One region of the Alteromonas sp. K632G genome, then DNA from elsewhere that is predicted to be linked to it. Evidence: predicted binding sites of a transcription regulator. Region 1 holds the regulator's gene; each other region holds the start of a gene.
What was found. The regulator sigma-54, encoded in region 1, starts transcription at its own class of promoters, with help from an activator protein. The targets are predictions, from matches to a motif close to GTTGGCACGNNNNTNGNNT.
Positions count from the first base shown of each region.

Region 2: glnA (glutamate--ammonia ligase) is a predicted target of sigma-54. The motif match lies at 1,501-1,519, and genes of this name have one in related genera.
Region 3: glnK (P-II family nitrogen regulator) is a predicted target of sigma-54. The motif match lies at 2,046-2,064, and genes of this name have one in related genera.

Region 1 covers NZ_JAGGDM010000021.1:4,254-7,642, forward strand. The annotation lists gene rapZ (RNase adapter RapZ) at 1-345, opposite strand, end outside; gene ptsN (PTS IIA-like nitrogen regulatory protein PtsN) at 384-827, opposite strand; gene hpf (ribosome hibernation promoting factor) at 836-1,123, opposite strand; gene J5X92_RS17835 (RNA polymerase factor sigma-54) at 1,153-2,637, opposite strand; gene lptB (LPS export ABC transporter ATP-binding protein) at 2,713-3,389, opposite strand, start outside.
Region 2 covers NZ_JAGGDM010000012.1:105,314-108,702, reverse strand. The annotation lists gene glnA (glutamate--ammonia ligase) at 25-1,434, opposite strand; gene typA (translational GTPase TypA) at 1,867-3,389, shown strand, end outside.
Region 3 covers NZ_JAGGDM010000013.1:12,038-15,426, reverse strand. The annotation lists gene ggt (gamma-glutamyltransferase) at 1-183, opposite strand, end outside; gene J5X92_RS13300 (ammonium transporter) at 367-1,614, opposite strand; gene glnK (P-II family nitrogen regulator) at 1,647-1,985, opposite strand; gene J5X92_RS13290 (hypothetical protein) at 2,211-3,113, shown strand; gene J5X92_RS21440 (EamA family transporter) at 3,153-3,389, opposite strand, start outside.

The sequences.
Region 1 (3,389 bases):
CGATTCAGATAAAGATTTGTTGAGCTTAGCTAGCGGATGTAATCGGCGGGTTTCGCTGAAACGCTTCACCAGTACATCGTCACTCGCGTCGATGTACACAATGGTCATAGACCACGATGAGGGTAGGTAATCTAAGATCTCTACCAAGTCCGCTGGATTTTTGGGTAGGTTTCTTACATCGATACTTACCGCAACTTGGTCATATTCATCAACCACGGTATGGGTCAGAGTAGGGAGAAGGTTAACCGGAATATTATCTACGCAATAGTAACCTAAATCTTCAAGGGCACGTAGCGCAACTGATTTTCCTGAACCGGATCGACCACTGATAATAATCAGTTTCACCTGCATTTCTCCCTTTTAAAATATGGTGCAGTGCTTTTTTAGCTTAAAGCCGTAATGATGTCATCACTGGTGGAGGCCCGCCTAATGGCTTTCACCGTTTCTTTATCACTTAGCTTACCCGCCACGGTAGCGAGTGTTTGTAAGTGACCTTCTGTTTTCTCTTCTGGCACTAATAGGGCAAAGAATATATCTACGGGCTGATCGTCAAGCGCATCAAAATCGATGGCAGGGTTGCTGGTTACAATAATGGCGATAACGTGTTCTAAGCCCGGTAATCGACCGTGGGGCAGAGCAATACCATTGCCAATACCCGTACTCCCCATTCGTTCACGGGTTAGTAGACTATTTAATACACTAGCCTGATCGATGTCGGGATTATTTTTAGCAGCAATGTCGCTAATAATCTCTAGAATACGTTTTTTACTGTTACATTGAACCGCACACTCGGTGCGGTCCAAACTTACTATGGCTTGAATTTCCATACTAATATTTAGTGCTTTTTCAGCTTTTCCTTATGCTTGATAACTTGCCTGTCGAGTTTGTCGATCATGCTGTCTATCGCCGCATACATGTCTGTATTATGAGATGAAGCAAACACTTCTGCGCCGCTAAGGTGCATGGTGGCTTCGGCTTTTTGATTGAGTTTTTCGACGTTCAGGATGACATGCACATTAGATATGTGATCAAAGTGACGCTCTAGTTTGCTGAACTTAGTATCGACATAGCTACGCAAAGAATCAGTAATTTCGACATGATGACCGGTAAGGTTGATTTGCATATTTCGTCTTCCTTAAATTATCAAGGCCTTTAAATAAGGCTTTTGCGTTGGTTTGACGGCGGAATCGATAACGATTCCCGGTATTTTGCTATTGTTCGCCGGGCTACTTTAATGCCTTGTTCGGCCAACAATTGAGCAATCTTGCTATCGCTTAATGGCTTGCTGGGCGTTTCCGCTGCCACAAGCTTTTTAATTAGTGCGCGAATAGCGGTAGATGAACACTCACCACCAGATTCCGTTGCTACATGGCTAGAGAAGAAATATTTCAACTCGAAAATGCCACGAGGGGTATGCATATACTTTTGCGTGGTGACTCGTGAAATGGTGGATTCATGCATATCTACCATTTCTGCGACATCATTTAGCACCATTGGTTTCATCATTTCTGGGCCGTGCTCGAAAAAGCCCATTTGTTGCTGCACAATACAGTTTGCTACTTTCATCAAGGTGTCGTTTCTTGACTCAAGGCTTTTTATAAACCACTTGGCTTCTTGCATATGCGAGCGAATAAATTGCGAATCGCTGCTGTTTTTAGAGCGTCGGCTCATGGCAGCGTATTGTTGATTTACGCTTAATTTTGGCAAGCTGTCGGGATTAAGTTCTACTACCCAACGGCCATTCTTTTTGTTTACCGAAACATCAGGAATAACGTATTCGGGTTCTTTAGTAATTAATGCACTGCCAGGACGAGGATTCAACGTTTGCAATAAGCGCATGGCTTCGCGAAGTTGATCTTCTTTCAAACGACTCTTGCGCATTAACGTACGGTAATCTTTGCTGCTCAGCAGGTCTGAGTACTCATTAATAAGCTGTCTGGCTTCGGTAAGCCATGGCGTATCGTCTGAGAACTGGCGAAGCTGCACGAGCAAACATTCTTGCGGTGTACGTGAACCTGAACCAATAGGGTCGAACATTTGAATACGTTTTAGTACACATTCAACTTCGTCCATTTCTACCAACTCTTCAACATCGTCAGAGTTTACCGATTCTAAAATCTGTTCAATGGGTACGTTAAGGTAACCAGATTCATCAATTGAGTCGATAATGGCGGTAGCAATGGCGCGGTCTGTATCTGAAAACGGGGTTAAGCGCATCTGCCAAAGCAAATGGTCTTGAATATTGTCGGTGGTTTCACCCTGAAACAATTGGTCGTCATCATTATTCGATGGGCCAGGAGCGGGGGCAGAAGAGGCCGAGTAATACTCATCCCATGTGCTGTCGATTGGCAACTCGTCGGGAAGATCGTTCTTTTCAAGCGCGTCACCAGCTTCTAATGAATCGCTAGAAGCAGTAGGAGCAGCTTCTACAGAAGGGTCGTCGCCGTCCATGTTGTTTTTCTCAACAGGGTGGTCATCACCGCCTTCTTCAACTTCTAAAAGAGGGTTTGAGTCAAGTGCTTCCTGAATCTCTTGTTGCAGGTCGAGCGTAGACAACTGCAGCAGCTTGATTGCCTGCTGCAACTGCGGTGTCATGGTAAGTTGTTGACTGAACTTTAGCTGTAAAGATGGTTTCATCTACGTCTTATTTTTAAACTCTTGTTGTGAATATACCCGTGCTTAAAACTGAAAATGACAATTCGGTTACAGTAACTATAGCCTGAATTGTTCTCCTAGGTATACATCCCTTACTTTCTGATTACTTAAAACTTGTTCTGCCGTCCCTTGCGCGATGAGTTCGCCTTGGCTCACAATATACGCTTTCTCACACACATCCAGTGTTTCTCTTACGTTGTGATCGGTGATGAGGATTCCAATTCCTCTGTCACGAAGATGTTGAATGATCTTCTTTATATCATTAACCGATATAGGATCAACACCAGCAAATGGCTCATCAAGCAAAATAAATTGCGGATCGGCTGCTAATGCTCGTGCGATTTCTACTCGGCGGCGTTCACCACCGGATAAACTCATACCCGTACTATTACGTATATGGTTGATATTAAATTCATCAAGTAGCGCATCGGCTTCTTGTTCTTGTTCTGATGAACTTAACCCTTTACGGGTTTGCAAGATAGCCATGATGTTCTCAAACACCGTCAATTTTCTAAAAATAGAGGCTTCTTGCGGCAAATACCCAATACCGCGGCGAGCACGTTCGTGCATGGGCTCGTGGGTTAATTCGCTGTCATCAATACTGATTTTGCCCTTATCTAGAGGAACTAAGCCAACAATCATGTAGAAGGTAGTCGTTTTACCGGCACCATTCGGGCCGAGTAATCCAACGATTTGCCCCGTCGATACTGATAAGCTTACATCGCGAACCACTT
Region 2 (3,389 bases), on a different contig from region 1:
TATAAATAAGCACTTAAGCGTTAATTAAACGCTGTAGTACATGTCGAACTCAACTGGGTGAGTTGTCATGGCAAGCGTAGTTACTTCTTCAGACTTAAGATCGATGTATGCATCAATCATGTCGTCAGTCATAACGCCACCCGCTTTAAGGAACTCACGGTCGTTATCCAATGCTTCTAGTGCCATTTCTAGCGAGCTAGCAACGGTTGGAATTTCTGCCGCTTCTTCTGGTGGTAAGTCGTACAAGTCTTTATCCATAGAATCGCCAGGATGGATCTTGTTCTTAATACCGTCAAGGCCAGCCATAAGCATTGCTGAGAAAGCAAGGTATGGGTTAGCTGTTGGGTCAGGGAAACGTACTTCGATACGACGCGCTTTATCGCTAGTTACGTATGGAATACGGATAGATGCAGAACGGTTACGTGCAGAGTATGCAAGCATTACCGGTGCTTCAAATCCTGGAACCAAACGCTTGTAAGAGTTGGTTGATGCGTTTGCAAAAGCGTTGATTGCACGAGCGTGTTTAATAATACCGCCAATGTAGAAAAGCGCTTCTTCAGACAGACCAGCATACTTATCACCCGCAAAGATGTTTACGCCATCTTTAGCGATTGATTGGTGACAGTGCATACCAGAACCGTTATCACCTACAAGAGGCTTAGGCATGAACGTAGCAGTTTGGCCATAAGCGTGAGCTACATTATGTACTACATACTTATAAACTTGGATTTCATCTGCTTTCGTTACTAGTGTGTTGAATTCGCAAGCGATTTCGTTTTGACCAGCAGTAGCAACTTCATGGTGATGCGCTTCAATAACTAAGCCCATTTCTTCCATTACTAAACACATAGCAGCACGAATATCGTGTGCTGAATCTACTGGAGGAACTGGGAAGTAACCGCCTTTAACACCAGGACGGTGACCCATGTTTCCGCCTTCAAAATCAGCGCCTGAGTTCCATTTTGCTTCAGCAGCATCAATCTTATAGAAAGAGCCAGCCATATCTGTGTGGAATTTAACATCGTCAAAAAGGAAGAATTCTGGCTCTGGACCGAAGAATACGGTGTCGCCGATGCCGGTAGATTTTAGGTATTCTTCTGCACGGCGCGCAACAGAACGTGGATCACGTTCGTAACCTTCCATAGTAGAAGGCTCTAGGATGTCACAACGAATATTAACTTGAGTCTCTTCTGCGAATGGGTCAACTACCGCACTCGTAGGATCAGGCATAAGTACCATGTCTGATTCATTAATGCCTTTCCAGCCAGCAATTGAAGAACCATCGAACATTTTACCTTCTTCAAATGTCTCTTCGTCTACCGTAGCAGCAGGAATCGATACGTGTTGTTCCTTACCCTTAGTATCAGTAAAGCGCAAATCAACAAATTTCGCTTCACTTTCTTTAATCAGCTCTAATGCCTTTTCTACTGACATCGTGTCCTCCAGGTTTAATGTAAAAATGCGGAATGATCAGCTTCATCCCAACAGTGGAAAAACTAAAAGCGATTTTCATGCCATCTATCGTGATTCCAATTTTGCTGGCTTAGCAGCAAGAGGATAACTGAATGATTAATGGTGTTGCACTATAATGGTGCTCAATCGCTATATTTTGGTGCAAATTAAACTTAAGTAGCCGTTAGCTAGCCTAGAGTAACTTGTCTTCACTTACCACCGAAAACAGGGCGCAAAAGTAATAAATTCGTTAATCAAAGACTATAATAGTGAAAAACATGCCTCCCTTTTAAAAAAAGGTGCGCAAACGCCGTGGTTTTTCTGTACAATCCGCGCAAAATTTACTATCTGCATTTTTTGCAACAAATCTAATGCATGCTTAACATCATGTAATGATTTACACAGGCTCCCTAGATGAATACCACTGATATTAATAAATTACGTAACATTGCTATTATTGCTCACGTTGACCACGGTAAAACAACTTTGGTTGATAAACTGTTACAACAGTCAGGCACTCTTGAAACTCGCGGTGAGCAAGAAGAGCGCGTGATGGACTCGAATGACATCGAGAAAGAACGCGGCATCACAATCTTAGCGAAAAACACTGCGATTAACTGGAACGACTACCGTATCAACATCGTAGATACTCCAGGACACGCCGATTTCGGTGGTGAAGTAGAGCGTGTAATGTCAATGGCCGATTCAGTGTTGCTTCTAGTAGACGCGCAAGAAGGTCCAATGCCTCAAACGCGTTTCGTAACACAAAAAGCATTTGCTCAAGGCTTAAAGCCAATTGTTGTTATCAACAAAATTGATAAGCCAGGCGCACGTCCTGATTGGGTTATGGATCAAGTATTCGATTTGTTCGACAACCTTGGCGCAACTGACGATCAACTAGACTTCCAAGTTGTTTATGCTTCTGCACTGAATGGTTGGGCTTCACTAGACGCCGACAAACCTGAAGAAGACATGAACGCGTTGTTCCAAACGATTGTTGACCAAGTATCGCCTCCAGACGCTGATGCTTCTGGTGCATTCCAAATGCAAATTTCTCAACTTGATTACAACTCATATGTTGGTGTAATCGGTGTTGGTCGTATTAAGCGCGGTACCGTTAAGCCAAACCAACAAGTAACTGTTGTTACTGCTGAAGGTGAGAAGCGTAACGGTAAAGTTGGCTTAGTATATGGTTACCTTGGTCTAGCACGTCATGAAGTTGAAGGTGCAAGTGCTGGCGATATCATCGCAATCACAGGTTTAGGTTCGCTTAAAATCTCTGACACTATTTGTGATACTAACCAAGTAGAAGCAATGACACCGTTATCTGTTGATGAACCAACAGTGACCATGACTTTCCAAGTAAACACTTCACCGTTTTCTGGTAAAGAAGGTAAATACGTTACTTCACGTAACATTCTAGAGCGTTTGAACGACGAACTAGTACATAACGTTGCACTACGTGTTGAAGAAACACCAGATCCGGATAAATTCCGCGTATCAGGTCGTGGTGAACTTCACTTGGGTATCCTTATTGAAAACATGCGTCGTGAAGGCTACGAGCTAGCAGTATCACGTCCAGAAGTTATTCTTAAAGAAGAGAATGGCGAAACACAAGAACCGTTTGAAACACTAACGGTTGACTGTGAAGAAGCGCATCAGGGCTCAATCATGGAACAACTTGGTCTGCGTAAAGCTGAAATGACCAACATGTCTCCAGATGGTAAAGGCCGTGTACGTATCGACTTCGTAATTCCTAGCCGTGGATTGATTGGTTTCCAAACAGAATTCATGACGATGACGTCTGGTTCTGGTTTGCTTTACCATACGTTTGATCACTATGGCCCATACAAAGGCGGTATCATTGGGAAGCGTAAGAACGGTGTTCTTATTGCTAACGCTAACGGTAAAGCCCTAACTAACGCCTTGTTTAACCT
Region 3 (3,389 bases), on a different contig from region 1:
TACAGCACTACCGCCGCGTTTAAGAACATCGAGAGCCACTTGGGTAGCAAGAGGCTGGCTTGTCGCAGCCATACCATGTTGAGCAATAACTTCTGAACGACTCGCAAACGGCGCGCCGGTAACCCTATCGTACCCATAAGCCATTTGACTGACACACAGTAGTAACAAACATCGCAACAGCATGATTTACTTTCCTAATAAAAGAACAAACCTAATGTAGCATTATTGCTAACTAAGTAAATTATCAATAGTTTAGCGTTATTTTTAACTTTATGAAAAACGAAAAAAGCCCCGTAGATGCGGGGCTTAAGATTGGTGATACAGGCATTATCGTTATTATAAGTAATTTTGCCTGTTCAGACTTCCTTACGTACGGCCGTTGGTGAAGTCAGGATAAGCTTCCAGACCACATTCACTCATATCAACACCGTCGAATTCTTCTTCTTCAGTTACACGAACACCAATAACGGCTTTAATCGCTAACCAAACAACTAGGCTTACTACAAACACCCAAACAAAGATGGTAGCAGCACCAATTAACTGACCCACAATGCTTGAACCGTCGTTAGTGAATGGAACAAGGATAAGACCAAGTAAACCAACCACACCGTGAACAGAGATAGCACCTACTGGATCATCAATTTTAAGTTTATCTAACGCTACAATGCTTAGTACTACTAAGATACCACCAAGGCCACCGAATAAGGTTGCTTGTAGTGGCGTAGGCGTTGAAGGCTCAGCGGTAATTGCAACCAAACCAGCTAGTGCACCGTTAAGGGCCATAGTTAGGTCAGCTTTGCCGAACATAATGCGTGCTAAGATAAGCGCTGCAATACAACCACCAGCTGCTGCGGCGTTAGTGTTCATAAATACAATCGCAACCGCGTTTGCACTTTCAACTGTAGCAGTAGCAAGTACTGAACCACCGTTAAAGCCAAACCAACCCATCCATAAAATGAATGTACCTAGCGTAGCAAGTGGAAGGTTAGCACCTGGAATAGCGTTAACTTTACCGTCAGCAGTATATTTGCCTTTACGAGCACCTAGTACTAATACACCAGCTAATGCTGCAGCAGCACCTGCCATGTGAACAATACCAGAACCTGCAAAGTCAGAGAAACCAAGGTCACCAAGGGTGTACATGCCAAATACAGCTTCACCGCCCCACGTCCAAGCACCTTCCATCGGATAGATGAAACCAGTCATCACAACAGCGAATGCTAAGAAAGCCCAAAGCTTCATACGCTCAGCCACTGCACCAGAAACAATAGACATTGCCGTTGCAACGAATACTACTTGGAAGAAGAAATCAGCAGAAGGTGCATACGTTGCCGCATCTTCAGCAACACCTGTTGCGCCGTCACCCATAATTCCACCAAGGAACGGGCTCCACTCGCCGCCACCATACATGATGCCGTAACCGCAAATCATATACATGGTGCTAGCAATGGCAAATAACGCGATATTTTTAGTTAGAATTTCTGTCGTGTTTTTAGCGCGTACCAAACCAGCTTCTAGCATGGCGAAACCTGCCGCCATCCACATAACTAGTGCACCGCAGATTAAGAAGTAAAAGGTATCTAGTGCATACCCGAGTTCAAATGTAATTTCCATTATGCTTTTCTCCGCAAATTAATCGTTGTGGCTTACAACGCGTCTGTGTCTGACTCGCCAGTTCGAATACGTACGGCTTGTTCAAGGTCGTAAACAAATACCTTACCGTCACCAATCTTGCCAGTCTTGGCTGCGCCAACGATGGCTTCTACCAAGCGATCTACCTGGTCGTCCTGAACGGCAATTTCCAGTTTGACTTTAGGTAAGAAATCCACTTGATATTCCGCGCCGCGGTAAAGTTCAGTGTGGCCTTTTTGACGTCCGAAACCTTTCACTTCGGTAACGGTTAGACCGTCAATTCCGATTTCTGAAATGGCTTCACGAACATCATCTAGCTTGAACGGCTTGATGATAGCTGTGACTAGTTTCATGAGTTGCTCCAGTTTTTTTAATGGTTGTTTTGCACATTTCGTGTCTTGTACAGGGAAGTAAACCAAGAGATGTGCCACAAATAATTAACGAATAAAAACAATAAGTTAACTAAAACGTGATGCATTTTGTTTACATTTATCGCACCAGACTGGTGCATAGCGCCATCAATGCCCAACTTTAGAGCGCAGTGAGTTAAATTAACTGAAAATAGCGATGAAATTAGGATGGAACTAATTAGTAATGATGCGGGTCAGTTACTAGGTATGACAATTATCACACCTATTATAGAGCCTGAGTATGTGCCTGAACGTGCGCAGGTTTTTCATGCGAGCAAGAAGGGTAAACTCGCAAAAGGCCTACTTATCTCAACCCTTTTACACCTAATTGGGTTAGTAATAGTGATTTTCTTTACTACGTTTGAAAGCGGTGTAAAACCAGCACACAAGCCTGCCCCCATTAGTGCAACCTTGTATTACCCCCACGTTAGCGTAGAAAAAACCATTACAGAGGCACCTGAACCGGTAGAAGTTATCCCTCCCGTTGTTGAGCCTAACGTACCAGAAAGCCCCAAAGCAAAAGTGACTGACACTGCCGAGCAAATAAAAGCGGTAGAGACTAAGCCAGTAGAAGCTAAACCCGCAGAAGCAAAACCCACAGAAGCAAAACAAGACAAGACTGCACCAAATACAGAAAGCACAATTACAGAAAATAACTCAACTGAAACCCCCTTGCCTGAAGCACCCGCGCCTACGATTTCCAATACCCAAGCTACTATCAACGCCTCGACAAGAAACCAGAAAGCTGGCAGTTTAAACTTGTCTCCACGGACCAGTGCCTCGCAATTTTTTAATCGAAGAGAGCAAGAAGAAATTGCTGAGGAAGGCTTAAGAGCGGCTGAAGCACATAGGCGGAAAATAGAAAGCCCAGATATTGTTGATACTCGAAAAGGTGAAGAGGACACGTCATATGAAGAACGACCAGTGAAAAAAGTAAATTGCTCCGGCACGACCAACAAAGCGCTTACCGTTTTAAGTGGTTGGACTGGCGGTACGCTTGAATGTAGCAAGGGCAGCGACTACGACCGCTTTATTGAAGCCCGCGTCGCTAAAGAGCCAGTGAAAGACTAGCCGCTTAGACTCTAAGACCCTTTGAGTCCTTCTGATTAATTAGGCATTTGCCGCTTGGCGTAGACGACGCTTCATGATGAGCGCTGGCACAGCATTGCTAATTAGCGCGCCTACCATAATAAGTACAATTGCTATTGAAATGGCGGTGGACAGTGTACTTATTCCAAATAAAAATAGCGCAATACTGGAGATAACAGGTGTAGCAAAGCTTAGGCTCGCCAACAACTGGCGATTACCAAATTTAAGCCCAATATCCCACAAGTAAAACGCGCCACC